3 regions of the Shewanella japonica genome follow, and region 1 is predicted to be linked to each of the others. Evidence: predicted binding sites of a transcription regulator. Region 1 holds the regulator's gene; each other region holds the start of a gene.
The links. Region 1 encodes MetJ, which represses methionine synthesis genes. Its sites were predicted from a motif close to TAGACGTCTAGACGTCTA; they were not measured.
Positions count from the first base shown of each region.

Region 2: a site for MetJ is predicted at 6,753-6,770, ahead of metH (methionine synthase). Genes of this name have one in related genera too.
Region 3: a site for MetJ is predicted at 7,192-7,209, ahead of msrA (peptide-methionine (S)-S-oxide reductase MsrA). Genes of this name have one in related genera too.

Region 1 is NZ_CP020472.1:756,370-766,508, forward strand. Features, by position in the region: gene SJ2017_RS03275 (LysR family transcriptional regulator) at 1-294, shown strand, start outside; gene SJ2017_RS03280 (conjugal transfer protein TraF) at 415-1,641, shown strand; gene SJ2017_RS03285 (sulfite exporter TauE/SafE family protein) at 1,685-2,425, opposite strand; gene metJ (met regulon transcriptional regulator MetJ) at 2,536-2,853, opposite strand; gene metB (cystathionine gamma-synthase) at 3,076-4,236, shown strand; gene SJ2017_RS03300 (bifunctional aspartate kinase/homoserine dehydrogenase II) at 4,290-6,683, shown strand; one part of gene SJ2017_RS03305 (IS3 family transposase) at 6,964-7,315, shown strand; one part of gene SJ2017_RS03305 (IS3 family transposase) at 7,315-8,192, shown strand; gene SJ2017_RS03310 (c-type cytochrome) at 8,291-9,010, shown strand; gene SJ2017_RS03315 (c-type cytochrome) at 9,020-10,069, shown strand.
Region 2 is NZ_CP020472.1:3,850,210-3,860,348, reverse strand. Features, by position in the region: gene SJ2017_RS16560 (glutathione S-transferase family protein) at 1-189, shown strand, start outside; gene SJ2017_RS16555 (AAA family ATPase) at 657-2,498, shown strand; gene metH (methionine synthase) at 2,869-6,585, opposite strand; gene SJ2017_RS16545 (histidine phosphatase family protein) at 6,911-7,684, shown strand; cobalamin riboswitch at 7,831-8,000, shown strand; gene SJ2017_RS21515 (hypothetical protein) at 8,078-8,248, shown strand; gene SJ2017_RS16540 (ABC transporter ATP-binding protein) at 8,245-9,105, shown strand; gene SJ2017_RS16535 (FecCD family ABC transporter permease) at 9,105-10,139, shown strand, end outside.
Region 3 is NZ_CP020472.1:2,430,485-2,440,623, reverse strand. Features, by position in the region: gene gap (type I glyceraldehyde-3-phosphate dehydrogenase) at 1-988, shown strand, start outside; gene nadA (quinolinate synthase NadA) at 1,056-2,123, opposite strand; gene SJ2017_RS10390 (dihydrolipoyllysine-residue acetyltransferase) at 2,230-3,828, opposite strand; gene SJ2017_RS10385 (alpha-ketoacid dehydrogenase subunit beta) at 3,838-4,815, opposite strand; gene SJ2017_RS10380 (thiamine pyrophosphate-dependent dehydrogenase E1 component subunit alpha) at 4,818-5,996, opposite strand; gene astE (succinylglutamate desuccinylase) at 6,147-7,178, opposite strand; gene msrA (peptide-methionine (S)-S-oxide reductase MsrA) at 7,350-7,829, shown strand; gene trxB (thioredoxin-disulfide reductase) at 7,999-8,952, shown strand; one part of gene SJ2017_RS10360 (IS3 family transposase) at 8,990-9,867, opposite strand; one part of gene SJ2017_RS10360 (IS3 family transposase) at 9,867-10,139, opposite strand, start outside.

The sequences.
Region 1 (10,139 bases):
CAGGGAGCTGTGAAAGAGCATATTGATGTTGCGATTAAAGGTAAGTTTCGGTGTAAAAATGGCCGAGCAATGAAGATTAGCGCATTAGCTGGTAATGGTATCGTCAGGTTGCCATATTTATATTGCCATCAAGAGATACAAACTGAGAAATTAGTCGAAGTATTTACTGATTGGCAAATACCCGATACACCGTTTTATGTGCTTTATCACAAGGACAAATTTCAACCTGAGCGCCTGAAAAAATTTATACAGTTTACCCATGAAGGTTTCAAATCTTATCTGCCTGATTTATAAAAATTTAGTCAATGCAGTTAGTTGAAACAAGGTAAAAATGAAAATTTAGTTTGCTGATATGACATCCTTTTTTGATTATTTCTACTATCTTTATTAAACAATAAAAATAGGAAAACTTGGATGCTATCAAGACTAGCGCTACCTTTCTGTTTACTCTTGCTTGCCAACAATGTGCAAGCTAGCGGGCTTTATTTTGAAGCTCGCAGCGACAGTATGGGCGGTACTGGTGTTGCTGTCTCTAATCGAGTTGGCGCTAGTTTCATTAATCCTGCTTTATTGGCCATTCTTACTCCACATAACACCTATACCAATGATGAAATCAACAAGACCCAAGCATTTTCTTTATTACTGCCAACAGTTGGCGCGGAAGGTTCTGATAGCGATAATATGATTGATAAGTTTGATTCGTTACAGGACTCTTATGATGGCCTTGAAACGGCAATCAATAACGGTGACTCCGCCGAGGTTGAAGCCTTTCGAGACGACTTAGTGTTAGATTTAGAATCACTCAAAGGCAATGTGGCGAATGTATCAGCAGGAATTGGTGCAGCTTTGGTGATACCAAATCGACGTATGCCGATGGCGGTTTTTTATAAAAGTTATATTGACGCAGTGGGTGTGGCCGATATTGCCCAGTCAGACATTGATACTTTGAACGTGCTTGACCCTAATAACCCGCCAACTGAAATCACTGACCTAGATTCTCAAGGCGTCGTGCTAGCTGGTAGTGTGACTGATTTTGGTGTGGCACTCAGCTTTCCTTTGTCGATTGTAAATATGCCTGTCAGGGTAGGGGTTTCACCGAAGTTTCAACGAATTGATACTTACCATTACTCAGTTAATGCTAACAATTTCGACGCTGATGATTTTGATGACGACAAATATCGTAACGATGAAAATCTCTTTAATTTGGACGTTGGTGTCGCATTTGAACCTATTGAAAAATTAACTATTGGGCTATCTGCCAGAAACTTATTCAGTCAAACCGTCAAAACGGTTGAAGCGCAAGGACGAGAGTTTCACTACCAAGTGGAACCATTAATTACCGCAGGCGCTGCCTACGATTGGTCATCGGTAACCTTGACCACAGATATTGATTTAGTCGACCAAACCCGATTTAAAGAGTTTGATCCTGTGCAGTATTGGCGTGTAGGCGGTGAGCTAAAAGCCACTGATTGGCTCTCGTTGAGAATGGGTTATCGACATGACTTAAAAGACAACAGTGTTGATATATATTCATTTGGTACAGGTTTTGCGATTGGGCAAGCATTTAAGTTAGACATGAGTGGTAGCTATGGTGAAGATGACGCCGTAGGGGCAGTATTACAAACCTCTTACCACTTTTGAGTGCTGACTTAGCAGATCGTCAGCGACTTTAATTATGGCGTGATTAACTGATAGATAAAGCTAACGTTGACTTAATTGTTAGCACGATAGCACTCAGACCACACAGCACTAATGTTGCCATTCTGGTTTTTTCTTTGTCGACTTTATTGGTTAGCTTTCCTGCCACTAGGCTACCCAAAAACACCGACGGCAATAACATCAATGAAAGCCAAACATGTTTTAGCTCAACGAGTCCCGCCACAATGAGTATTAACATCGCAATCATAGAACTAAAGACAAAAAATATAGATAAGGCTGCACGAAACTGTGGTGCGTCTTTTCCGGCAAGTAATATTGCTAGAGGTGGGCCACCAATTGCAGCGATATTGCCAAATACTCCTGATAAAACCCCTGCTATAAACAAAGTGATCTTATTTACTGGTGCGGTAATTTTATAGATGCTAAGAATGACTGCAGCAGCCACAATAAAGGCTATCGCTAGCCCTAATACTGCTTGTGGGGCAAAAATTAATAATCCAGCACCAAGAAAACCACCAGGGACTCGACCGAGCAAGGCGTATTGTAAGCCATTAAACTTGAGCGGGGTTCGCTCTCGCAATAACGTTATTAATGCAATGGAAAATCCACATGCAATAACTGGAACAGGAACAAGTTGAGGGTCAATAATGTAAAGCAGTGGACTGGCGACCACAGCTAAGCCAAAACCTATTAGCCCCTGAGTTAGTGCGCCCAGAAATATGATAACCGATGCAAGCATCAAGGTTTGCGGATCGATAAATGCCATTCTGTGCTCGTTGACTTAATTAAGGTCGGTGCAAATTTGGTACGACAAATTTTATGCGAATAGAAATGCAGAATAAAATTGAGCTTACATAAAAGTAAGCTCAATAGTGATTATTCGTCTAAATCTTCCCACTCGATGCCCATTTTATCCATGAGAGCTTTAGCCTCACTTGGAATGCTATCTGGGCCTTCTTTAGATAAATCTTCATCGTTAGGGAGTGGTTGACCAGTATATGCGTGCAAAAATGCTTCACATAATAGTTCACTGTTAGTGGCATGGCGCAAGTTATTCACCTGACGACGAGTACGTTCATCAGTTAGTACTTTAAGCACTTTTAACGGAATGGATACCGTAATTTTTTTAACTTGTTCGTTTTTTTTGCCATGTTCGGCATATGGGCTGATATAGTCGCCATTCCATTCAGTCATTAACTCACCTTTATACGATAGATTCGTGGCAGATTTTAACTGCTTATTTATTACAGTCAAATTATTGCTGCTATTCTATAACGAATGCAAATAGATTTCTTTATGTTTAGACGTCTAAACGTCTAATATGTGTTGACGATCTAACTTTGCTTAGGTACATTTAGCCATCTAGACATCTCTACGGTGTGTACTCTATAGTGTGTCAATCTTGAGGAGCTTACAATGAAAAAACATCGCGCAGCTACATTAGCAGTTCGCCAAGGTATCGAATCTGATACTCAGTATGGCGCGGTAGTCCCGCCGATTTACCTTTCAACAAATTATTCATTTGATGGACACACCAACCCTAGGGAATTCGACTATAGCCGCTCAGGTAATCCGACTCGTTGTGTACTAGGAGAGGCAATCGCTAAACTAGAAAATGGCGCGACAGGGATTGTAACTTGTACAGGAATGGCCGCGATTACCTTAGTGACCAGTTTACTTGGGCCTGATGACTTAATCGTGGTACCGCATGACTGTTATGGTGGTAGTTACCGACTGTTCACAAATCTTGCCAACAAAGGCCAGTTTAAATTATTGGTTGTTGATCAAACTGACGAGAAAGCACTCACTGAAGCGATAGCGCAAAAGCCTAAAATGGTCTGGTTAGAAACACCTTCGAACCCACTTTTGCGGGTTGTGGATATTAAAGCCATCGTTGAAGCTAGCCATGCTGTTGATGCACTTGTTGTAGTCGACAATACTTTTTTATCTCCAATTTTACAGCAGCCATTAGAACTTGGTGCTGATATCGTGATGCACTCAACGACTAAATACATTAATGGCCACAGTGATGTTGTTGGCGGCGCCGTTGTCGCTAAAGATGCAGAGCTTGGTGAGCTATTACATTGGTGGTCAAATACCTTAGGGCTAACAGGTTCTGCATTTGACAGTTACTTAACACTGCGTGGTATTAGAACTTTAGCCGTGCGGATCCGTGAGCATCAAACTAATGCTCAGCGTGTGATTGACGTGCTGCAATCTAGTGATGTCGTTGAAAAAGTGTACTATCCCGGTTTAAAAGACCATCCAGGTCACGATATTGCTGCCAAACAGCAAAAAGGCTTTGGTGCTATGTTAAGTTTTGAGCTTAAAGGTGGCGAAGCGGAAGTGGTTGCCTTTTTAAATGCATTATCGATTTTCAGTGTTGCTGAAAGCTTAGGCGGGGTGGAAAGCTTAGTTGCCGTCCCAGCAACAATGACCCACAGAGCAATGGTGCCTGAAGCACGTTATGAAGCTGGTATTAAAGATACATTACTGAGACTATCTGTCGGGATTGAAGACGCAGAAGATTTAGTGAATGACATCAATGCCGGGCTCGCAGCAGTTGCCGCATTATAGTTCCGTGTCAGTCAGCGTTTTGCACAAAAGTTTAGTGGTTTAAGGAGTACAAAATGACCCGCAGTCATTTACATAAGTTTGGTGGTTCAAGTCTTGCTGATGCAGATTGTTATCGCCGTGTCGCCCATATTTTGTTGACTCATGGAAACTGCGACGATCTTGTCGTCGTGTCAGCTGCGGGAAAAAGCACTAACTTTTTATACAAGCTGTTGTCGCTTCGGGAAACGGGCGAATTATGGCAAGAAGAATTACAAGTTCTCATCAGCTACCAGCAAAACTTAATTGAGCAGCTGCTCTCTAACGAACAAGCCCGAGATTTACGTGAGCGTCTATCAACGGATAAGGCGCAACTCATCAGCCTGTTATCACTTGAACAGCGCAATGAATTCGAATTAAACCAAGTGCTCAGCTTTGGTGAACGTTGGTCTGCGCGCTTAATGGCTGCGCTTTTACGTGAATCAGGCGTTGCTGCAATCAATGTTGATGCTTGTTCAATTCTCGTTGCTGACGAAGGCTTAGTTCCTAATATTCGATTAGCGCAATCACGTGAAAAAGTGCAAGCACTGCTTGAAGCGCACCCCAATGAGCGATTAGTCATTACTGGTTTTATTTGCGCTAACCAGCAAGGTGATACTCTGTTACTTGGACGAAATGGCTCTGATTACAGCGCAACCTTAATTGCGAGCTTAGCAGATATAGAACGAGTAACTATTTGGACTGATGTTGAAGGGGTGTTTAATGCAGACCCTAATAAAATCAATGATGCCAAGTTACTCAATAGTATGTCATTAGCGGAAGCGGATAGATTGGCTCATTTAGGTTCTCCTGTCCTTCACAGCAGGACATTACAACCTTTATTTGATACCAATGTCAGTTTGGCTGTTCGTTCTAGCTATGCATCTCATACTGATTTTACCTTGATTGCGCCGCAAAGCTCTTCGGCAAGTGCGCCGGTTGTAACGAGTTTAAATGAGGTCGTACTGTTTAAAATTAAGCTGCAATCACCAACAGAAAACCTGATTGAATTATTAGCGCAACAGGGGATCCTTCCTTTAGCTCATTGGACATCTGCCCACCATAAAGTTGAACTTGCTTTTACTGTTGAAAATCAAAAGCAAGTGCACACCTTACTTGAATTACACGCCCAAGCGCTTAATGTCAGTGATATTCATGTGAGCGATGAACTTGGATTAGTCGCCTTGGTTAGCGCTGATGCCGAGCACTATCGTCGCAGTTTTGCTCGCTTACTAAGTCGCGATGCAAAACCGCTTTATCAAGATGATTTAAGCTTAGTGACCTTAGTGCCAAAATCTCAGGTGAGCTTACTCACTCAAAAAGTACATCGCCGCTGCGCAGGTCCACGCATGCGTATTGGCGTGCTGCTGTTGGGAGTCGGTAATATCGGTGAAGCTTGGATTGATTTATTCCAACGATCTTCAACAGCACTTAATCGTGAGCTTGAAGCCACTGTGCAATTAGTGGGATTACTGAGCTCTAAAGAAGCGCTTATCTGCCCTGACGGAATTGATCTTACTCAATGGCAAGATAAGTTTGATACGACTGCTAAACCTTGGGATTATACGAGTCTATTTGATCAACTAGAGCATCTCGATTGTGATGAGTTAGTCGTGCTAGACATCAGTGCCAGCGCCAGCTTAACTTTACAATACCCTGAATTATTTGCCCGTGGAATTCATGTTGTTAGTGCTAATAAACTTGCAGGTTCAGGGCCATTACCATTTTACCGAGAGTTGAAACAACAGCTGAGTAACCGCAGACTATTTTGGCGTTATAACGCAAGTTGTGGTGCAGGTTTACCAATACAACACGCCCTGAATGATTTGCGTAATAGTGGTGATAGTATTGAGGCGGTTGGCGGTATTTTCTCAGGCACTTTGTGTTGGTTGTTTGAGCATTATGATGGTCAAAAATCTTTTTCAGAATTGGTGATTGAGGCAAGAGGGTTAGGGATTACCGAGCCCGATCCACGTGACGATCTTTCTGGTCGTGACATGCAACGTAAGCTATTGATTTTAGCTCGTGAGATTGGCTTTGAAATTGAATTAGAGGATATTGTCTTAAACTCACTGGTGCCTGCTGCATTGGCAGACTTATCTTTAGATGATTTTTTAGCACGTATCACGGAACTTGATCAGAGTATGTTGCAGCAGTTCACTACAGCGGCAGAGCAAAATAAAGTGCTTCGTTATGTCGCCTCTTTGGACAAGGTTGATGGCAAAATGCATGCTGAAGTAGGTATCCAATGGGTCGATGCAAATCATCCTTATGCCAATTTAACCCCTGGTGATAACGTTTTTGTTATACGAAGTGCATTTTATCAAGGTAATCCTCTAATTATTCGTGGTCCTGGTGCTGGCAGAGAAGTCACAGCGGCAGCCGTTCAATCCGATCTGGTACAGATTTGTAAGGATTTACTGCAAGAGTAACTTTTAATTGCTTGTTCACCTTATGGTTAGTGTAAATGAAAGGCTTATTTCTAAATGAAGTAAGCCTTTTTTGTTGGGGACAGTAATGCAGTGGTTGGACCTTGTGCTACCCAAGTGCGTTATTTTCTTTAATGTTTTTGAGATATCGCAGTAAACCAAGTCATTATTAATGAAAAAATTCAGCAGTATGAACTTAATTATCTGCATCTTGCTTTTGTATAAAAAACATCCTATCTAACTGTCCCGTCCTGAGATAAGTTGACACTTTGGAGACTTATCTATGAAACCTTCAAGCGCAATCAGCGTTAAACGAACACAGCGTGATTACACATTAGGCTTTAAATTAGCCGTCGTCAGCCAAGTAGAAAAAGGCGAGCTAACCTATAAGCAAGCTCAAGAGCACTACGGTATCCAAGGTCGAAGCACCGTCCTTACATGGTTGAGAAAGCATGGTAGATTAGACTGGACACTCCCTACTGAGCACTCTCTTATGTCTAAAAGTAAAGAAACCCGCGCCCAGAAAATTAAACGATTAGAGAAGCAAGTTTCTAACCTAGAAATGAAAAATATGATTTATGGCGATATGGTTGAACTGTTAAAAAATGAATATGGTATCGATTTAGAAAAAAAGTACTTAGCCGAGCGCTCTGGATTGCCAAAGAAAAAGGCACGGTAAAGCTAGCGGCAGCGAGTCGGCAATTTAATTTATCAAGACAAGCGATTTACCAGTGGAAACAACGTGCTGAAACAAGAACCGAAAGGCTTAAACCCGTTGTGTCGATGGTGAAGTATTGGCGCCAGTTTATGCCAAGATTGGGGACACGTAAGCTCTACCAGCTCATCAAGCCACAGTTGGTTGAGCAAGGCATAAAACTCGGTCGGGATGGGCTATTTCAATACTTGAAACAGCGAGATATGTTGGTGAAGCCGAGAAAAAACTACACCAAAACAACGAATAGTCATCACTGGCTTAGAAAGCATCCTAATTTGCTTAAAGACAAGATTGTTGAACGAGTAGAAGAAGTGCTAGTTAGCGACATCACCTACGTGAAATCAGATGAAGGAACACATTACTTATCGCTGGTGACAGACGCATATTCTAGAAAAATAATGGGGTACGAGTTAAGTCATGAGATGAAAGCGAGCGATGTCGTCAAAGCGCTGGATATGACGGTAAAGAGTCGTCAAACAACAGGTCATATCATTCATCACTCAGACAGAGGGATGCAGTATTGCTCAGAGGAATACCAAATGGCATTAGCAGTGAACGGTATGACGCCATCAATGACGGATGGGTATGACTGCTACCAAAATGCACTGGCTGAGCGTGTGAATGGTATTTTAAAGCATGAGTTTTTGCTTTATCGCTGCCGAACGATGGAGGAGCTCAGGACCTTGGTCAAGGAATCGGTAGCAATTTACAATGAATTACGACCGCATCTTAGTTTAGGGATGAAAACCCCAAACGAGGTGCATGAAAAAGCCAGTAGGGAGTACCAACTGGCTTAACAAAAACCGTCAACCTATTTTAGGACTAGACAAACTGTTCTTTTATTGACTATATTGAGTAAAGCATAGGAAATGGATTATTCACAAAAGGCTGATATATGAATAAAAATCTCTGGTTTTCCAAAGTTCACTCATGGCGTTCCACCAATAAAGTTACTTCGCAATGGGCACAAAGTGCAAACTTTAGTGTATCTAGGCTTTGGACGGCGCTAATTGGCAGTACGTTAAGCCTTAGTGTTTCAGCCAGTATTCCTGAAGCGTCACCTAAAGAGCTCCTTGAAACCGTACCAGCAGCGGCTCAAGTATGCCTAAGTTGTCATGGCGTAAACGGTGAAGGTTTGGGGGTAGCAGGCCCTAGATTAGCAGGCCTTTCTAGTGAGTATATGGCCCAGCAACTTTCTCATTTTCAGTCTGGTAAACGTCAAAATTCGACGATGATGGCAATGGCTATGACGGTGCAGGGCGATACCATTAAATTAGTCTCAGATTTTTTTGCTGCAAAACCAGTCGCTGCAATTAGTTTGCAGTATCGAGGCGATAAAGTTGTCATTAGCGATATAGGCGAGAAACTGGCTTTTCAAGGTGATTGGGAGCGAGAGATCCCAGCATGTACCAGTTGCCACGGTCCGTCAGGTATTGGTGCAGGTCAATTTCCGCGGTTAGCTGGCCAAGAACCCTCCTACTTTAAAAATCAATTATTGGCATGGCAAAAAGGCACCCGTACAGGGGATGTCGACAACATGATGGGCAATATTGCTAAAAAGCTCACCGCTGCAGAAATTGATGCATTAACTCAATACTTTTCGGCTCAGAAATAAGGACATACTATGAAGCTATATTACTTTTCGGTGGCTGGTGTGTTGCTCAGTATGGGATTATCAGCGACGGAGTTACCCGATAGACAAGCTCAACTTCCTTCTGTTCCAAAAGATGCTAATGCCCAATATTTAACACCGAGTGCGTTATCTACGATTCCTAAAGGGGAGTTTGGAGACAAAGTCACAAAGGGGTATCAGTTGTTTGTGAATAGTCAGCAGATGCGCAATCAGTATGTTGGCAATGAATTGAACTGTGTAAATTGCCATATGAACGCCGGAAATAAAGCGAATGCTTCGCCACTTTGGGCGGCTTATATGGCCTATCCTGCCTATCGTAAAAAAAATGACAAAGTGAATAGTTATCAGGAGCGTATTCAAGGTTGTTTTACTTACTCAATGAATGGAAAAGCCCCTGAATCAGGTAGCGATGTGTTAGTTGCTCTGTCGGCTTATTCATATTGGTTAGCGATGAGTGGCTTGATGAATCAATTTAATCTTACTGGTGATGTACCAGTATTGTCAGATGCTGAGTTGCTAAAAGGAGGTAATCGTCCTGAGTTTCCATTACCTGAGGTTATTAGCGCGAAGCTTGATCAAAAAGCGTTAACGATGCTGCCTGGTCGTGGCTTTCCTAAGTTAGATAAGCCGGAAAAGCCCTACTCAATAGAGCGAGGTAACTCAATCTATCTTGCACATTGTCAGGCTTGCCATGGTCAAGATGGTCAAGGAGTAAAGATGGCAAAAGTAAGTGCTCTTCCGCCATTATGGGGGCCGCAGAGCTATAACTGGGGAGCAGGTATGCATCGAGTGAATACAGCGGCTAACTTTATTTATGAGAATATGCCATTAGGAAAGAGTATTCAGCTTTCAGTCCAAGATGCTTGGGATGTAGCAGCATACATTAATGCCCAGGAACGACCTCAAGATCCGCGTTTTAAAGGAAAGATAGAGCAAACGAAAGCCGGTTTTCATCAACATGATGGTTATTATGGCAAAAAGCCTCAAAATGTACTTTTAGGCGAAAAGGCTTATCCTAATTTCCCTGAGGCTAGTCAGTAAGCCTGATTGGAAAAGTCATTGGGAAAGTCATTGGGAAAGTAGAAACGCTGAATAAATGGCAACGCAGTAC
Region 2 (10,139 bases), 1.9 Mb from region 1:
TTGAAAGCGTCAAATTGGTGGTACGGAGAACAATGGTCAATTGTTGATGTATATCTACATTGGTGCTACACAAGAGCGTTAAGAGGCGGTTTTTCTTTGGATGATTTTCCTGCGCTTTTAGCACATCAAAAAAGAGTAGAGTCAAAGCCAAGCTTTCAGCGTCGCTTAGCTATAGAGCAAAGCCAGTAAGGCTATTTCATTTCAAACGACATTTGCGAGTGCTATGAGGAATTATTTTCACTCATTTCTTGTCTGACACGCACTTGTTGTAATAGAAGCCGTGATGCTTCTTGTTATAGAAAGCCGTGATACTTCAATCACTCTGGGTTTAAGGGAAATAGTGCGAATCCCCTTAACACCCCCGCATTGCCCTGATGTACTAGTTATCCTCTATGTATTTTGAAAATAGCTAACGCTTCCGATGGGGCATCCATGCCCCGCGAAAGCTAACCTGACATCTATGTCAGGTTTACGCTATTTATCTGCATACACTTCAGCAACTTCCAACGGGGAGTTATCCAGCGTCTGGCTTCAATTTTTTGGAATTTGGATAAGTTTGTTTTGACTCCATTTATTTAACTTGTTGATATTGCTTTACGTACAACAATTCTATGGTTAACTTATTTAAAAATCATGTATTAATAAGTGACCATTGGATGTCTTCTTCGAATAAAAATATCGAGTACGCTCAAATTATCAATAAACTTAGGTTCAGAACACCTTTGGCGGAAACTTTTGAAGTTGTAGATGAAGATACTAGTCAGTGGTGCATTTATAATCTAAAACCGCTTAACTTTTTTATCGGGTCTAATAACTCAGGAAAAAGCAGGCTATTAAGAGAGATATTTTCGAATCATTTTCAAGAGGCTGATTCTGACGTTGATGGCTTCGGCGACTTAATTTTATCAATGAGAAAGAACTTTAAGTCAACAGAATATGCTCATGTCTTACCTATATTGGATAAATTGATAGCTGAAGGTCGAGAGTTTAAATATTCCGCTTTAATTGAAGAGTTAAAGCGAGAGCTCGAGGCTCTATTTTCCAAAAAAGGCGGGTATAGAAATGTTATGGTCGATGCTCCAATTGAGTATATTTCGAATCAGCTGGTTACTAATGAAACATTATCAAAACTAGTAGCTCTCGAAAATAGAAGTTTCGAAAAGTACTATATTCCTATGTTACGAGGGTTGAGAAATTTTAGTGAAAATGAAGATCACTATAAAGCTAGAACGATGAAAGATTACTTTGATGGGAAAGAGCAAGGTGGGTTAATTTTTACTGGACATTCTTTGTATGAAGATTTAAAAAATGCGTTGTTAGGTAGCTACTCGGAAAGAGAGAAAGTAAGGGGGTTTGAAAATTACCTTTCAACCAGTTTTTTTCAAGGTACTGATTTATCCCTTGTCCCCAGATTCAATGATGATGTTGTGCATTTTAAAATAGGCGATAGAGACGAGAGACCTATTTATGATTTGGGAGATGGACTACAGGCATTAATTATTATCACTTTCGCTATTTTTATGGCTGATAAGCCAACGATGTTTTGTATTGAAGAGCCTGAGCAACATCTTCATGCTGGTATGCAGCGTGCTTTGGTAGAGTTAATGAGTTCACATAAGCAACATATGTATTTCATGACGACACACTCAAACCATTTCATTGATATCGCTCGCGAGAAGAAAGAGATTGGGCTTCAGCGAGTTTGGCAGGCTGGTGAAGACAAAACTCGTTTTCAAAGTATTTTACCTAATGTGCAGTTGCTCGAAGATTTAGGCGTCAGAGCATCTTCAGTGCTTCTTGCTAATTGTTCCATATGGGTTGAAGGTGTTACCGATAAGTTATATCTAAAAGCATATATGGAAAAGTACCTGTTAGAACTTGAGTCAAGTGAAGTTGATGATATTGCACGATCAAAAAAGCTAAGAAGCTTCCAAGAGGATTTACATTTTGTATTTACTGAGTACCAGGGAAGTAACATTACTCATTGGAACTTTGGTAGGGAAATAATAAAAGGTGAACTTCAAACTGCAGCCACAGCATTTTCTTCTAAAATCCTTCTTATTGCCGACAATGATATTGCAAATAAAGGTGATCGTGTTAAAGAGCTTACAGACCAGCTAGGCGATAACTTTTACCTACTAGAATTCAAAGAAATTGAAAACTATTTACCATCTAAGATTCTTGAAACTACAGCTTTAGAGCGTTGGGATACTTTCAAGGAACGAGGTGACTCAAAGCTTATCATCGACGCCATTAATTCAAGTGATTATCAAAAATCAGATATTGGTATAGGCACCTTTCTAGAAAACTTTGTCATTGGAGAAGCCGTAAACCCTGAACGAAAATTTTTTAAAGATAAAAGTGGAACGATTAAAGATAAAGTTAAATTTTGCCTTAAAGCAGTTGAGCTAATGAAAACTGAGGAGTGGTATTTGACTGAAGAATTAAGTGAGCTTTGCAATGCTATATGGCAGCATATAGAAATAAGTAACTATTAATACTGAACGTCCAAACTTCGCTGCAGCCTACAGTTAATTCCCCATTCCAAGTTGCTGAAATACGCAGATAAAAATGCCGTATAGCCATCATGGATGATGGCTAAGGCTCAGGGGGACATGGATGTCCCGTCTGAGGCGTTAGGTATTTTTATTGGAGTATGAGGCTTATTCGCTTTGAAAGAATAACTTGCTTGGGGCGGCAAGGGATATCGAAAAGGGAAATGCTGTTGTTTCCCTTTCGTCGGGTGTGGGCGAAGCGCCACGACGTTAACCAGCCGTTAGGCTGAAATGGCAGCGCCATCATCCAAACGAAGTTTGGAAACAGAGTAATCAGTGATTACTCAACATCACTCTCTATTCTGGATCACTCTTATTCAGGGTCGTAATCCAAAACCGGTGCTAACCAACGTTCGGTTTCTTCAATACTCATGCCTTTACGAGCAGCATAATCTTCAACCTGATCTTTACCTACATTCGTTACACCAAAATAGCGTGATTTAGGGTGGGCAAAGTACCAGCCTGATACCGCTGCGGTTGGGAACATGGCGTAGCTTTCTGTGATGTTCAAACCAATAGTTTCATCAGGTTTGAGTAAATCCCACAGCAAGCCTTTTTCTGTATGATCTGGGCAAGCTGGGTAACCTGGAGCTGGGCGAATGCCTTTGTATTTTTCACGGATGAGGGCTTCGTTATCTAACACTTCATCTGCTGCATAACCCCAAAATTCTTTACGTACACGTTCATGCATACGTTCGGCAAAGGCTTCTGCTAAACGGTCAGCTAAACATTTGAGCATAATCGCGTTGTAGTCATCATGGTTTGCTTCAAAGCGTGCGACATGTTCGTCGATACCGTGACCTGCGGTTACCGCAAAGCCGCCCATGTAATCGGCCACACCTGAGTCTTTTGGCGCAACAAAGTCGGACAAACAGAAGTTGTCATTGCCCACACGTTCAAGCTGCATGCGTAAGTGATGAGTGGTCATTTCAACTTCGGTGCGAGTCTCGTCTGTGTAAAGCTCAATGTCGTCATGATTGACGGTGTTTGCTGGGAATAAGCCGATGACGGCTTTGGCCGTAAGCCATTTTTCACTGATGATGGTTTCAAGCATGGCTTTGCCATCTTTATAGAGTTTACGGGCTTCTTCACCAACGACTTTATCATCAAGAATGTCTGGGAAGCGGCCGTGTAGCTCCCAGCTTCGGAAAAACGGGGTCCAGTCGATACGATCAACTAAGTCTTCTAATGGGTAGTCATCAAATACTTGTCGACCTAATACATTAGGTGTGAATGGTGTGTACTTGTCCCAATCATGCTGGCAGCGGTTTTCACGGGCAGCGTCAATTGACACAATGGTTTTACGCTTAGTCTGTGATAAACGTTTTTCTCGCATCATGTCGTATTCGTTATACGCTTCATCAATGGTGGCTTGGCGTGTGTCATTACTAATGAGTTTTGACACCATTGGCACGGCGCGAGACGCATCGGCAATGTAAATGGCCCCTGTTGGTGAGTGTGGGGCAATTTTTACGGCGGTATGAATTTTTGAGCAAGTGGCGCCGCCAATGATGGATGGAATGGTTAAACCTGCTTTATGGAAGGCTTTAACGTTATGCACCATTTCATCAAGGCTTGGGGTAATCAGTCCCGACATGCCAATAATATCAACGTTTTCAGCAATGGCGACTTCGATGATTTTCTCAACGGGTACCATTACGCCTAAATCAATCACCTCATAACCATTACAAGCTAATACCACACCAACGATATTTTTACCGATATCGTGCACATCACCTTTAACGGTCACCATGAGGATTTTACCGTTGGATTGACCTTCCACTTTTTCGGCTTTAATAAATGGATTTAAATAGGCCACGGCTTTTTTCATCACTCGGGCGGATTTCACCACTTGCGGCAAGAACATTTTACCTGCGCCGAATAAGTCACCGACGACATTCATGCCATTCATTAATGGCCCTTCAATCACATCCAGTGGACGGACTGCTTGTAGGCGTGCTTCTTCAGTGTCTTGGTTAATAAATTCGGTAATCCCTTTAACTAAGGCGTGGGATAAGCGCTCTTCAACAGGCCAACCTCGCCATGCTAAATCTTCTTTTTTCGCGACTTGTTTACCGTCACCACGAAACTTTTCAGCGACATCAAGCAGTTGTTCTGTATTGGTTGAATCAGCAACGGGGCAAGGTAAATTTTGCACCACGTTTTCAACTTTTTCTTTAAGTTCAGGGTCGATATCATCATAAATGGCTAATTGACCCGCGTTAACAATCCCCATGTCCATACCTGCTTGAATCGCATGGTATAAAAACACCGCATGAATGGCTTCACGCACTGGGTTGTTGCCACGGAACGAGAAAGACACATTCGATACACCGCCAGAGATCATCGCATAGGGTAACGTGGCTTTGATGTCTTTAATCGACTCAATAAAGTCGACAGCGTAATTGTCGTGCTCTTCAATTCCGGTGGCAATCGCAAAAATATTAGGGTCAAAAATAATGTCTTCAGGTGGAAAGCCAACCACATCAACTAATACACGATAAGCACGCGTACAAATTTCAGTTTTACGGGCTCGGGTATCGGCCTGGCCGTCTTCATCAAAGGCCATGACAATAGCAGCAGCGCCATAGCGTTTCACTAAGGTGGCTTGTTTGATAAAGGCTTCTTCGCCTTCTTTCATTGAAATTGAGTTAACAATGGATTTGCCTTGTACGCATTTAAGGCCTGCTTCAATGACATCCCATTTAGATGAGTCAATCATAATAGGCACACGAGAAATGTCTGGCTCTGAGGCGATTAAGTTTAAGAACTTTTTCATCGACTCTGCGCCATCAAGCATGCCTTCATCCATGTTGACGTCGATGATTTGCGCGCCGTTTTCAACTTGCTCGCGTACTACATCTAAGGCTTCTTCAAACTTTTCTTCTTTAATTAAACGTAAGAATTTAGCAGAGCCTGTGACGTTCGCGCGCTCGCCAACGTTAACAAATAATGAGTCACCATCGATGGTTAACGGTTCAAGCCCAGATAAACGACACGCAACAGGGATGTCAGGGATAGTGCGAGGTGCATGGGTGATAACGGCATCACGAATCGCGCTGATATGTGCTGGTGTGCTACCACAACAACCGCCAACAATATTCAGCATGCCTTCTGCTGCCCAGTCGATAATAACCTCGGCCATCTCTTCTGGCGTTTCATCGTAACCGCCAAATTCGTTCGGCAGGCCGGCGTTGGGATGCGCTGAGACATGACATTCTGCAATGCGAGATAATTCTTCTACGTATGGACGTAACTCTTTAGGGCCTAATGCACAGTTAAGGCCAATAGAAATCGGTTTGATGTGGCGCAGTGAGTTATAAAAACCTTCAGTGGTTTGTCCGGTTAATGTCCGGCCTGAGGCATCGGTAATCGTGCCTGATATCATTACTGGCAGGCGATCGCCTAAAGTATCAAACACGGTTTCAATGGCAAATAGGGCGGCTTTGGCATTGAGAGTATCAAAGATGGTTTCTACCATAATGATATCTGCGCCACCTTCAATTAATGCAGTGGTGGATTCGACATAGGCATCAACAAGCTCATCGAAACTGACATTACGAAAACTGGGATCATTCACATCTGGGCTAATCGAACAAGTACGGTTGGTTGGCCCGAGAACACCTGCAACATAACGTTTAATGCCTGTTTGTGCTTCTACTTCGTCAGCGGCGGCGCGGGCAACTCTAGCGCCTTCGAGGTTGATTTCAGCCGACAAGCTTTGCATGTCGTAATCAGCCATCGCAATAGTTGTGGCGTTAAAGGTGTTGGTTTCGATAATGTCAGCGCCCGCTAACATGTACTTAGTGTGAATATCTTTAATAATCTGAGGCTGGCTTAATACCAGCATGTCATTATTGCCTTTCACATCGCAATGCCAGTCTTTGAAGCGCTCGCCACGGTAATCTTCTTCTTCCAATTTATAGTCTTGGATCATTGTCCCCATGGCACCATCGAGGATCACGATACGCTCTTTTAGCGTATTGGTAAGTTGTTCAAGAACCTGACTGTAGGAAGTCGACTTCGCCATATTTGAGTACCTTTATTGCTATGCTAGCAGTTGCTATTAGCTATTTCTTATTATGTGAATATTCGAAACTTGAGAAATTAGCATACCTTGTTTTGCACTATATAAAAGGCGGCCTAAGTCAAACTCGCTTCGTAAAAGTATTCAGCATTAATATTTGTTTGGACATTTAAACGTATAGACGTCCATAATACGTGAAGTTTGTTTCCAAGAGCAAGTGTCAGAATGCACTAAGTCAGTCCAGTATGATGAATAATGCTGAACTTGGTGCAGATAACAGGTTTTGTGAACGGTAAACGTGCAGGGATGTATAAAAAGGGAGCCTAGAGTGACTAGATTATCACACGCTAAGATAGTATTACTGCGACACGGACAATGTGAAGGCGGCAATATATTGCGTGGAAAAACGGATGTTAATTTGAGCGAACTCGGTGCGGCTACGATGCTAAATCGTATTAAGCAGATTGATTTTGTGCCTCATTTTCCGAAAGTAAGCTTGATAAGCTCACCTTTACAACGCTGCCAGCATTTTACTCATGGGTTATTTACTGAGTTAAATACTGCTAACACTGCCTTAAGTGAAATGAATGATGAGGCTCATCAGTCAGTCAACACGCCATTACCTGCGGTGCAGTTGATGCCTGAGTTGGCCGAAATTGATTTTGGTGACTGGGATGGGGTGTCATTTGATTCTTTATACGAACAGTTTGGCGATAAGATTAATCAATACTGGGACAATCCTTGGCAACATACACCACCGAATGCAGAGTCGATGAGTGAATTTGAAACGCGTGTCGCATCTGGTTTTAACAAGGTGTGTCAGCAATTACGTCAGGTGGCGAACAGCCCTGAGCTTAAAGGTAACAGCCCTGAGCTTAACGTAAATCGTTCTGAGTTAGCAACAAATACCCCTGAACCGTTGGCTATTATTGTCACTCATGGTGGTGTCATACGCACCATTATTGCTTTGGTGCTTGGTCTTGAACAATGCCAAGGCATATATAACACCTTATCCATTGATTACGCCGCGACGGTTTCTATTTCAGTTTTTTGGGCAGATGAAAGCAGCGAGCCTAAGTTTCAACTTCATTGGTCTGCATAGAGTCAATAATAGGGGGCACATCAGCGCGTTTTTGCTGAACAAGCCCTTAATTTAGCGTACAATCTTTACATACTTTTTTACGTGTTATCTAAATCTGTAAGAAAGCATAAAATAGGTCGCGATCGCAGATGGATTATTGTCGCTATCGTTTAAGTATAAATAAAGTTAATCTGTTTTGTCATACTAACGGATGAATAGGGAATCATGGTTCAACTTGACTTAAGGTCAGATTGATTAGCATGAACTGTACCCGCAACTGTAATGTTATTTTTTACAAATAACTAAGTCAGATACCTAGCTTTTTTATGATGGTTCACAGCCTTTTACGCACTGCATTTATTCACTATCCAGTGCCTTTAATCAACCTGAGCGGGTGACTCAGGCGGAGAATTCATGTTTTATACCACTGTAATACATGGCGCTGCATTAGATTGTATTGCGCTTATGTGTCAGAACCTAGCTAGATTAGGTCATTGCTTGTCAGGTCACGTCGCATTAGATGCTCAACGCGTCAGTGTGTGTGCTTTACGTATTAAGTCTGCTTTTCTGGCGACGGCTTCATGACTCAAAATCAGCAGCAACGAGATGGCTCAATGGGTGAGGCGCTTAAGGTGACTCGACTTTATTGGTCAGTGCAACAACAGGCGATTCTTTCCAATGTCAGCTTTTCACTGCAACAAGGTGAAATGCTGGGACTGATTGGTCCAAATGGCGCAGGCAAGTCCAGTTTATTGCGCTGCTTGTATCGTTATATCTCACCAGATAGAGGCCAGATCACCTTGTTTGGTGAAGATATTAGCCGCATCAGCCAAAAGCATTTAGCGACAAAAGTTGCTGTCGTTCAACAAGAGACTCCGCATTATTTTGCAATGAGCTGTGAACAAATCGTGGCAATGGGATTAACGCCTCATAAAGGGCTATTTGAAACAGATACTCAAGCTGATAAACATAATGTGATGAAAGCGCTAGATAAAGTCGGTTTGGCGTTAAAAGCAAGCCAACAATATGAACAGCTTTCTGGAGGCGAAAAGCAGCGTGCACTTATTGCCAGAGCTATTGTACAAAAACCGCAGTTGTTAATCCTTGATGAGCCAACTAATCATTTAGATATTCGTTATCAGATCCAAATTTTAGAATTGGTGCGCCAGTTGGGGATCAGTGTTATAGCGTCAATTCACGATCTGAACTTAGCCAGCGCAGTGTGTGATAGGTTGTTATTGTTAAATCAGGGCGCGTGTATAGCTCAAGGGTTACCAGATCAAGTGTTAACCGAGCAGATTATCGGCGATGTGTTTGGTGTTTGCTGCCAAGTTAATCGCCATCCCCAACATGGTAAGCCATTGATTACCTATTTTTACGGTTATCAAGATGAGCATCCCCATCATCAAACACGGCAACAAGATAACAAGGAGGGGATTTAATGTTTGCGACTTATTCCCTTCGCCATAAATGCTTATTGGCATTGACAGCATTGATGACCTTAATTACCCCAATTGCAGCAGCCAGTTTTGGTGCAGCAAATATTAGTTTCGGACAAGTTTTTTTACTTTTTACAGAACCCATGTTGGGCGCTTCTGCAAGCACTGATGGCGTAACGGCAATAACTGAACGTATTGTGTTTGAGTTGCGTATGCCACGGATTATATTGGCGTTTATTGCTGGTGCCGGCTTAGCTTTGGCTGGCAGCGTGTTGCAAACTGTTACGAGAAACCCATTAGCTGATCCCTATTTATTTGGTATAAGTTCTGGTGCCTCTTTTGGCGCTGTGTTGGTGTTGAGTTTTTTCGGCACTCAAGGCTTAGTGCAGCAATGGCTTTCAAAGTCCGATAGCTTATGGGCTGGCGCGATTTACCGGTCAGGGTTATTTAGTCATGATGCGTGGTGGTCTTGGTCATCATTAAGTCTTCCTGTCGGGGCATTTATCGGTGCGCTTTTTTCAGTGCTATTAGTGCTGTCGTTATCGGGTTTTGGCAGAGCAAGTCAGGTGGAAAGAATGCTGCTCTCAGGGGTCGCTACCTCTTTTATGTTTGGCGCATTAACTAGCTTAGTGCTGTATTTCTCAAGCCCTCAAGCAGCGGCGTCTGTTTTGTTCTGGAGCCTTGGAAGTTTTGCCAAAGCCAGTTGGTCAGGTTTGATTATCCCAGCTGTTGTAGTGTGCTCAAGCGTGATAATTATTCTGGCGTTCAAGCGTCAAGTGATTGCGATACAAGCTGGGGATGAAACTGCCCACTCACTAGGGGTCAATGTCGCCAGATTAAGGCTATATATGCTGATTCTGTGCTCGCTGATTACAGCAACATTAGTCGCCAGTTGTGGTGGTATCGGCTTTGTAGGCTTGATGATCCCTCATACTGTAAGGTTACTCTTTCCTGGCCAGCAACCTATTTTTACAACAGTGTTTGTAGGGGGCTTATTTATGGTGTGGATTGATGTATTAGCTCGTTGTTTGTTGTCC
Region 3 (10,139 bases), 1.7 Mb from region 1:
CGGCTATGGCCGTATCGGTAGAAATGTTTTACGTGCGCTTTATGAAAGCGAAAAGGATTATCCAATCGAAATCGTTGCTTTAAACGATTTGGGTGATGCTTCAATTAATGCTCACCTTACTAAATACGACTCAGTTCATGGCCGTTTCAATGCTAAAGTTGATCACGATGACGAAGCTATTTATGTCAACGGCGACAAAATCTTAACTTTCCAAGAACGTGACCCTTCTAAATTACCATGGGCAGAATTAAACGTTGATGTTGTTTATGAATGTACAGGTATTTTCACATCTAAAGACGCTGTTAAACCTCATTTAGATGCGGGTGCTAAAAAGGTCATCATTTCTGCACCAGGTAAACAAGTGGACGCTACCGTTGTTTATGGTGTTAATAATGAAGTATTAACTTCAGATATGACAGTTATCTCAAACGCTTCTTGTACAACCAACTGTCTAGCACCTTTTGCTAAGCCATTAAACGATTCTATCGGTATTGAGTCTGGTTTAATGACTACTATTCATGCATACACAAACGATCAACGTTTATCAGATGTTTATCACACTGACTTACGTCGTGCTCGTGCCGCTGCAATGTCGATGATCCCAACTCAAACTGGTGCGGCAGCCGCTGTTGGACTTGTTGTTCCTGAACTACAAGGTAAATTTGACGGTTTAGCCGTTCGTGTACCTACAGTAAACGTGTCATTAGTTGACCTAACGTTTGTTGCAGGTAGAGATACTAGCGTGGAAGAGATTAACGAGATCATCACTAAAGCTGCTCAAGTTGCACCATTGAGTGAAGTGCTTGCTGTCAATGAAGAACCATTAGTCTCTATTGACTTCAATCACAACCCTTACTCATCTAACTTCGATGCAACACAAACTCGTGTTAATGGTCGTTTAGTTAAAGTAATGGCTTGGTACGATAACGAATGGGGTTTCAGTAACCGCATGCTAGATAATACTGTCGCATTAATGAATGCTAAGTAATGATAGATAATAAAAAGCCCTGTTAATACAGGGCTTTTTTGTATCTGAAATAAATTAAAGTGAAATACTAAGCATTGCCTTTAACTTTCATATTCAAGGTTTTTGCAAAATCCAACATTCTATTTAATGGAATAAGCGCTTCATCACGCAGCGCGTCATCAACAAACACTTCATGCTGTGTTTTATCTTCAGCGCTTAACGAAGCTTCAATTGCTTGTAAACCATTCATTGCCATCCAAGGACAATGAGCACAACTTTTACAAGTCGCTCCATTACCACCAGTCGGTGCTTCAATTAATGTTTTACCTGGCGCAGCTTGCTGCATTTTGTAGAAAATGCCGCGATCTGTAGCAACAATGAACTCTTGATTAGCCATTGTTTGCGCAGCTTTAATTAACTGGCTAGTTGACCCAACAGCATCTGCAAGAGCAACCACATTTGCTGGTGATTCAGGGTGGACAAGAATTGCTGCGTTGGGATGCTGAATTTTTAGTTCTCTTAACGCTTTTGCTTTAAATTCATCATGGACAATACAATCACCCTGCCACATTAACATGTCAGCGCCGGTTTCTTTGGCAATATAACTACCTAAGTGACGGTCTGGACCCCAGATAATTTTTTTACCTTCGGCGTCTAAATGTTCAACGATTTCTAAGGCAATACTTGATGTCACGACCCAGTCTGCTCTTGCTTTTACAGCTGCAGATGTATTAGCGTAAACCACAACAGTATGATCAGGATGTGCGTCGCAGAACTCAGAAAATTTATCGATTGGACAGCCGATATCTAGCGAACATGTAGCTTCTAAAGTAGGCATCAAAACTGTTTTTTCAGGGCTTAAGATTTTAGACGTTTCGCCCATAAACTTAACGCCTGCTACGATGAGTTTCTTTGCAGGATGATCACGACCAAAACGAGCCATTTCAAGAGAATCAGATACACACCCTCCTGTTTCTTCTGCCAGAGCTTGTATTTCAGGATCGGTATAATAGTGTGCAACTAAAACAGCATCTTGTTCGATTAATAACTGTTTAATTCTTGCTTTGTAATCTGCTTTTTCAGCGTCTGACAACACAGCAGGTTTAGCAGGAAAAGGATATTCAATAGAGTCAATATTCGGTGCCGAGGTGATCATTATGGTTCCGAGAAGTTACAACGTCCGAGGATTATACAAAAACACTTAACAAAATTAAAGGACGCATTAGCGTCCTTTAATTTGATTATGCTGAAAACAATGATGACTACTTCATCGCTAATAGCATTTCTTGTGGTTGCTCAAGATATTGTTTCCACAAATTACAAAAACGAGCAATGGTGCCACCATCAATAACACGATGATCGCCAGACCAACTCACTTGCATAATCTTACGTGCTTCAACTTCACCTTTAGCATTAAATCGAGGCAATACCTGTAGTTTACCTAAAGCAACAATTGCGACTTCTGGTTTATTGATAATTGGCGTGGCTACTGTGCCACCTAAAGCGCCAATATTAGAAATTGAAATCGTGCCACCTTTTAAATCCGCAGGGCTGACTCGTCCACTTCTAGCAGCGTTAGTTAGTCGCGTGATTTCTGCGGCAACATCAAGAATAGATTTATCTTGTACGTCTTTGACATTTGGTACGAGCAAACCCACTTTTGAATCAACGGCCATACCAATATTATGACTTGCCTTGTATGTTAACTCGCTACAATCTGAATTAACTTGGCTGTTCATCACTGGGAATGAATTGATTGCTAAAGACATTGCCTTCATAAAGAAAGGCATCATGGTTAGTTTTACTTCATCTGATGAATAACGTTCTTTCATCTCAGTACGAAGTGCAACTAATTCTGTTAAATCAAACTCTTCACAATAAGTAAAGTGAGGAATAGTTGAAACTGACTCAACCATCATCTTAGCCATAACCGCTTTTACGCCTTTAATTGGCTCTACTGTATCTGCAGCTTGTTTGACAATAGACTGTGAAACCGTGTCGTTAACAGGTGATTGTGTCGGAGTCGTCACAGGTTGAGCCTGAGCATTAGATGAACTGCCATTGGCAAAGTTTTCTACATCTTCTTTATATACTCGACCACTCTTACCACTACCGGGTACATCAGCAATGTTGATATCTAACATTCTCGCTAAGCGACGAACGGCAGGGCTTGCTAATGCTTTTCCTTGTGGTACAGAAGAAGTCGTTGAAGCCACAGCTGTCGTTGCCGTTTCTACTTGCGTAGATTCAACCACTGAGCTTGTTGATTCAACTTCAATAGCAAATAAAGGTTCATGAACTTTAGCAAGTTGACCCTTTCGATAATGCAGCTTAACAATTTTACCATTTTTAATTGCAGGTATTTGTACTAACGCTTTATCAGTCATGACATCGGCGATGGGTTGATCTTCAACGACTTGATCCCCCTCTTCTACAAGCCACTCAACTAATTCACATTCGACAATACCTTCACCTATATCCGGTAAAAGGAATTCTTCAACAGCTTTACCTAATACGGTTACTGAATCAGTCGTTGAGCCAATTTCTACATTCTGCTGATCAGTCGATACTTGAGCATCGTTATTCTGTGATGAGCTTTGTTTTGTTTGCTCGGCTGACGTAGCTTCAATATCAACGGCGTATAAAGGCTCATGTACTTTAGCGATTTCACCTTTTGCATAGTATAACTTTGTCACAACGCCACCATGTGGTGCAGGAATTTGTACTAATGCTTTATCTGTCATAACGTCAGCGATAGGTTGATCTTCAACGATAACATCGCCTTCTTTGACCATCCAATCAACTAACTCACATTCAACCACACCTTCGCCAATGTCAGGCAAAATAAAATCTTTAATCATATCTTGCTCCTAAAAATTGACTGAGGCTTTAATAGCTTCATAAGTTTTTAGCTCATCAGGCATGTATTCTTTTTCAAGAATCAAAGGATATGGTGTATCAAGACCACAAACACGACTGATTGGCGACTCTAGGTGTAAAAAACATTCTTGTTGGATTTGCGCAGCAATTTCACCAGCAAAACCACCTGTTAAAGGTGCTTCGTGGTTAATCAGAAGTCTTCCTGTTTTCTTAACCGATGCAGCTACGGTATCAACATCCCATGGAGACAAAGTACGTAAATCGACAATTTCACAAGAAATACCGTCTTTTTCTGCCATTTTGGCCGCTTTTTCTAAAATTTCCATCTGAGCGCCCCAACCTAATAAGGTTATATCGCTACCTACTTTAACGACTTCGGCTTTACCGAGTTCGATAACAAAATCACCAGCAGGTACTTCGCCAACAGATGCACGATACAAACGTTTAGGTTCAAAAAAGATAACAGGGTTAGGATCGCGAATTGATGCTAACAATAATCCTTTAGCTTGTTCTGGATTACGGGGTACTACAACCTTTAATCCTGGAGTTTGTGTGAAGTAAGCCTCAGGAGATTGTGAATGATAATGACCACCTGCAATACCACCACCGTAAGGTGTTCTAAAGGTTAAACCACCGACATTAAACTGATTACCACTGCGGTATCTGAATTTTGCAGTTTCATTCACGATTTGATCAAAGGCTGGAAAAATGTAATCAGCAAATTGAATTTCAGCAACTGCTGTCATGCCGTTAGAGGCAAGACCATTGGCAAAACCTGCAATGCCTTGTTCTGTTAACGGTGTATTGAAACAACGTTCACGACCAAATTTTTCTTGTAAACCAGAAGTTGCACGGAAAACACCACCAAAATGGCCAACATCTTCGCCAAATACTACCATGCGCTCATCATCAGTCATTGCGATTGATAACGCATCGTTGATGGCGTGTAACATATTCATTTCAGCCACGATTAAATTCTCCCTGCACTTTTTGGATATGACTTTGGATATTTCTTAATATGTTGTTTTAGCTCTGCCAATTGCTTTTCAAGGGCTGGCGTTGGCTTATCCAATACATCTGTAATCAATGAGTCAAGGTGCGGTAATGGCACTTTCTCTGCGACTTTTACTGCGTTTAACACTTCTTCTCGGTAATGTTCATACTGAGCAGCGTCGTCTTTTTCGTTTAGCCAATCTTTATTGATCATCCAAAGCTTAAAGCGTTTTACGGGATCATGTTGTTCCCACTTGGCTTCTTCTTCTTTAGAGCGATAACCTGAAGGATCATCCGATGATGAATGCGCACCAAGACGATATGTCATCGCTTCAATCAACACTGGTGCATTATGTTCAAGTGCATAAGCTCTAGCTTGTTGTGTTGCAGCTAATACTGCAAGCATGTCATTACCATCAACTCTAATAGTGTGCATACCATAACCAACACCACGACTCGCAATACCATTACCAGCAAATTGCTCTTCAGTTGGAGTTGAAATGGCGTAACCATTGTTACGGCAGAAAAAGATAGTCGGAGACTTAAGCACTGCGGCCATATTTAAGCCAGCATGAAAATCACCTTCTGAAGCTGCACCTTCACCAAAATAGCAAATTGCTACGTTACGTTTACCTTGTAACTTGAATGCATGAGCAACACCAGTTGCTTGAGGTATTTGCGTCGCTAGAGGTGAAGAAATGGTTTGATAATTAAGTTCATTACTGCCGTAATGAATTGGCATTTGACGTCCTTTGCCTAAATCTTTCTCATTACTGAACATTTGATTCATGAATTGCTCTGTGGTGAAACCACGATAGCGTAAAGAAGCATGCTCACGGTACTGGGCAAGTATTACGTCGCCATCATCAAGCGCAGCTGTACTACCAATAATTGAGGCTTCTTCACCAGTACAGGTCATGTAAAAACTAATCCGACCTTGACGCTGCGCACTTAACATACGTTCGTCTAAAACACGGGTAAATACACAAGTGTCGTAAATACGTTCAGCTAGTGCTTGATCAATGACAGGCATCACCGCATTTTCATATGTGGTACCGTCTGCTTGCAGAATTTTTAAAATAGGAATGTGCAATGACGCTTTGTCTAAGAAGCTGACACGATGCACTGTTTCATTATTCAGCGGTGCGTTGCTCATATTATGCTCTTGTTATCTGAGGCCTTATAAAATAAAGCTTAATTTATTATATGCGAAAGCACATTACGTTAACGTAAACTTACTATCAACTAATGTGCTTTCTTGTTGGTAAATAACCTTGCAAAAAATTTGTATATCTAACTTTACAAGTTATTGAATATCTTCATTGGGCGCTGGTACTAAACATAATACCGTGCGTTGCCCAACAGGTACATTTTCATTTGGAAAAACGATAGCTTCGTAGGGCTCTATAACCTTTATCTGTTGATTATTTTCAATTGCTAAAGTCTGGCCTTGCTCAAAGCCTGTAAAGTTTTCAGTCGTCTTAGAAAATGAAAAAGCAAAATCATCAAAATGCTTATTGATTGAACGTGATACTTTATACAGGTTGAGTTTATTGCTATCGAATACTGCTAATTCTGGTTCTATTTGAGTAATTAGCGCCGCTAACATTTTGTGGGTATTTGCAAATTTATGCATATCATTTTCACCAAATGGCATAACTTTACCTAGCTCAACGGTAAACGCATCAGCTTTAAATTGCTCTGATGAAAAATAACTAAATGTTGTTGTGGGTTCGTGATGAAACAAAATCGTATCTACATCGCAGCCTGCTAAAAACATTATTTGTTTTGCACTGAATGCTCTGCCTGGTCTATAGGGATATATCGCAAACTTTTCATGCTTTGAAGGCTTGATAGCAGTGTGCAAATCGTAATGAATACGCTGCGAGTTATCATTGTCATTGAAAAAATCACTGACGTATTGTTCTAGCGCTTTAGCTCTCACTCGCTCTTTATTTATCAGCCCTTCTCCATCTGAATGAGCACCTGAAAACAAACGGTTCATGTTCTCTTCAACAAAGCGTGTTTGAGTCAATATAGAATCAGGGTTACCAATAATGAATAAAACACGATGCAGCGTTTCTATTTTACAAGTAAGTAAATCACTGATGAGTTTGTTACATATTTCTATAGGCGCGGTTTCATTACCATGAATGGCACATGATAAAACCACATCCTTTGTAGAGCCAGATGCGGGGCTAAAGCTGATTACACCATTATCTAAGATTGTGACTGTTGTTTGATTTGATAATGTGAATGCTTGGCTTTTTAAAGGCTTATCAATATTGGCCAAAGTAAAAGCGAGAAAGTCATGATCGTCCATTAATTGCTGAAACACAAAGACTCCTTGAAAGACGTTTAAACGAATAGGTTTCATAATCGTGTTGATTCTAACACATTCAATGAACGCTAACGTTAAGTGTCATTTAACAAAATGTAAATCTTTGCTTGCATTCCTGCTGTGAACAAATATACTTTTAGCCATCTAGACTTCTTTATGGGTATAACTATGACATTAGCAACATTTGGTGCAGGCTGTTTTTGGGGCGTCGAATACTTCTTTAAACAAGTAGAAGGTGTTTTAGATGCCAAATGCGGTTATATGGGCGGGAATGATCAATACCAAACTTATGCTGAAGTTAAAGCGGGTAACACTGGCCATGCCGAAGTAGTTCAAGTTGAATTTGACGAAACCATCGTCTCGTACGAAACCTTAGTCGCTGTTTTTTGGCAAAATCACAATCCGACGACCTTGAATCAACAAGGTGAAGATATTGGCACACAGTATAGAAGCACTATCTTTTTCCATGATGATCAACAAAAAGAAATAGCTGAGTCAGCAAAACAACAATTAATCGCCAGTGGAAAATGGGGAAACCGTCAAATTGTTACAGAAATTGTACCATTAAAGCGTTTCCACATAGCTGAAGAATACCACCAAAATTATCTAGAAAAGAATGACTTGCCGAGCTGTCATATTTCGTTTTAACAAGTAAGCGCTGAAAATAAGTATAAAAAGGCACCACTTTGGTGTCTTTTGTGTACATAGTCGATTAAAGCAATCTATAAGTTAGACCGAACTGCGCTTTACCCGCCCCGTTAAATTCCCTACAATCCATTCAAATTGCTTAGGCATATGAATACGGAGATATACAACAATGAGTCAAGCACGTCATATTAACCTACTGATATTAGGTTCTGGCCCTGCTGGTTACACGGCTGCAGTTTATGCTGCACGCGCAAATTTAAAACCAGTTATGATCACTGGTATGCAACAAGGTGGACAGCTTACGACAACGACCGAAGTTGAAAACTGGCCTGGTGACGCGAATGATCTTACTGGCCCTGCATTAATGGAAAGAATGCAGCAGCATGCTGAGAAGTTTGATACAGAGATTATCTTCGACCATATCAACGAAGTTGATTTCAGTGAGCGCCCATTTAAATTAAAAGGTGACAACGGTGAATTCACTTGTGATGCCTTAATTATCGCAACAGGTGCGTCTGCTAAATATCTAGGTTTGCCTTCTGAAGAGGCATTCATGGGACGTGGTGTTTCTGCTTGTGCAACCTGTGACGGATTCTTTTATCGAAATCAAAAAGTGGCCGTTGTAGGTGGTGGTAATACTGCCGTTGAAGAAGCACTATATTTAAGTAATATCGCATCAGAAGTTCATTTGATTCATCGTAGAGATAGTTTCCGCTCTGAAAAAATCTTAATCAACCGATTAATGGATAAAGTAGCGAGTGGCAACATTATTCTACATTTAGATCAAACTCTCGATGAAGTTGTTGGCGATAATATGGGTGTTACGGGTCTAAAGATGAAGAGCACTAAAGATGGTGCAATTTCAGATTTAGACGTTGCGGGTGTATTTATTGCTATTGGTCATAGTCCAAATACCGGTATTTTTGATGGTCAATTAACCATGAATCATGGTTATATTACTGTAAATAGTGGACTGCAAGGAAATGCTACGCAAACAAGCATTGAAGGTATTTATGCTTGTGGTGACGTTATGGATCAACATTATCGTCAAGCTATTACATCGGCCGGTTCTGGTTGTATGGCAGCGTTAGATGCTGAACGTTTCTTAGACGCTCAAAAATAAATTGCTGTCTAGCCCTAAAATAGGTTGACGGTTTTTGTTAAGCCAGTTGGTACTCCCTACTGGCTTTTTCATGCACCTCGTTTGGGGTTTTCATCCCTAAACTAAGATGCGGTCGTAATTCATTGTAAATTGCTACCGATTCCTTGACCAAGGTCCTGAGCTCCTCCATCGTTCGGCAGCGATAAAGCAAAAACTCATGCTTTAAAATACCATTCACACGCTCAGCCAGTGCATTTTGGTAGCAGTCATACCCATCCGTCATTGATGGCGTCATACCGTTCACTGCTAATGCCATTTGGTATTCCTCTGAGCAATACTGCATCCCTCTGTCTGAGTGATGAATGATATGACCTGTTGTTTGACGACTCTTTACCGTCATATCCAGCGCTTTGACGACATCGCTCGCTTTCATCTCATGACTTAACTCGTACCCCATTATTTTTCTAGAATATGCGTCTGTCACCAGCGATAAGTAATGTGTTCCTTCATCTGATTTCACGTAGGTGATGTCGCTAACTAGCACTTCTTCTACTCGTTCAACAATCTTGTCTTTAAGCAAATTAGGATGCTTTCTAAGCCAGTGATGACTATTCGTTGTTTTGGTGTAGTTTTTTCTCGGCTTCACCAACATATCTCGCTGTTTCAAGTATTGAAATAGCCCATCCCGACCGAGTTTTATGCCTTGCTCAACCAACTGTGGCTTGATGAGCTGGTAGAGCTTACGTGTCCCCAATCTTGGCATAAACTGGCGCCAATACTTCACCATCGACACAACGGGTTTAAGCCTTTCGGTTCTTGTTTCAGCACGTTGTTTCCACTGGTAAATCGCTTGTCTTGATAAATTAAATTGCCGACTCGCTGCCGCTAGCTTTACCGTGCCTTTTTCTTTGGCAATCCAGAGCGCTCGGCTAAGTACTTTTTTTCTAAATCGATACCATATTCATTTTTTAACAGTTCAACCATATCGCCATAAATCATATTTTTCATTTCTAGGTTAGAAACTTGCTTCTCTAATCGTTTAATTTTCTGGGCGCGGGTTTCTTTACTTTTAGACATAAGAGAGTGCTCAGTAGGGAGTGTCCAGTCTAATCTACCATGCTTTCTCAACCATGTAAGGACGGTGCTTCGACCTTGGATACCGTAGTGCTCTTGAGCTTGCTTATAGGTTAGCTCGCCTTTTTCTACTT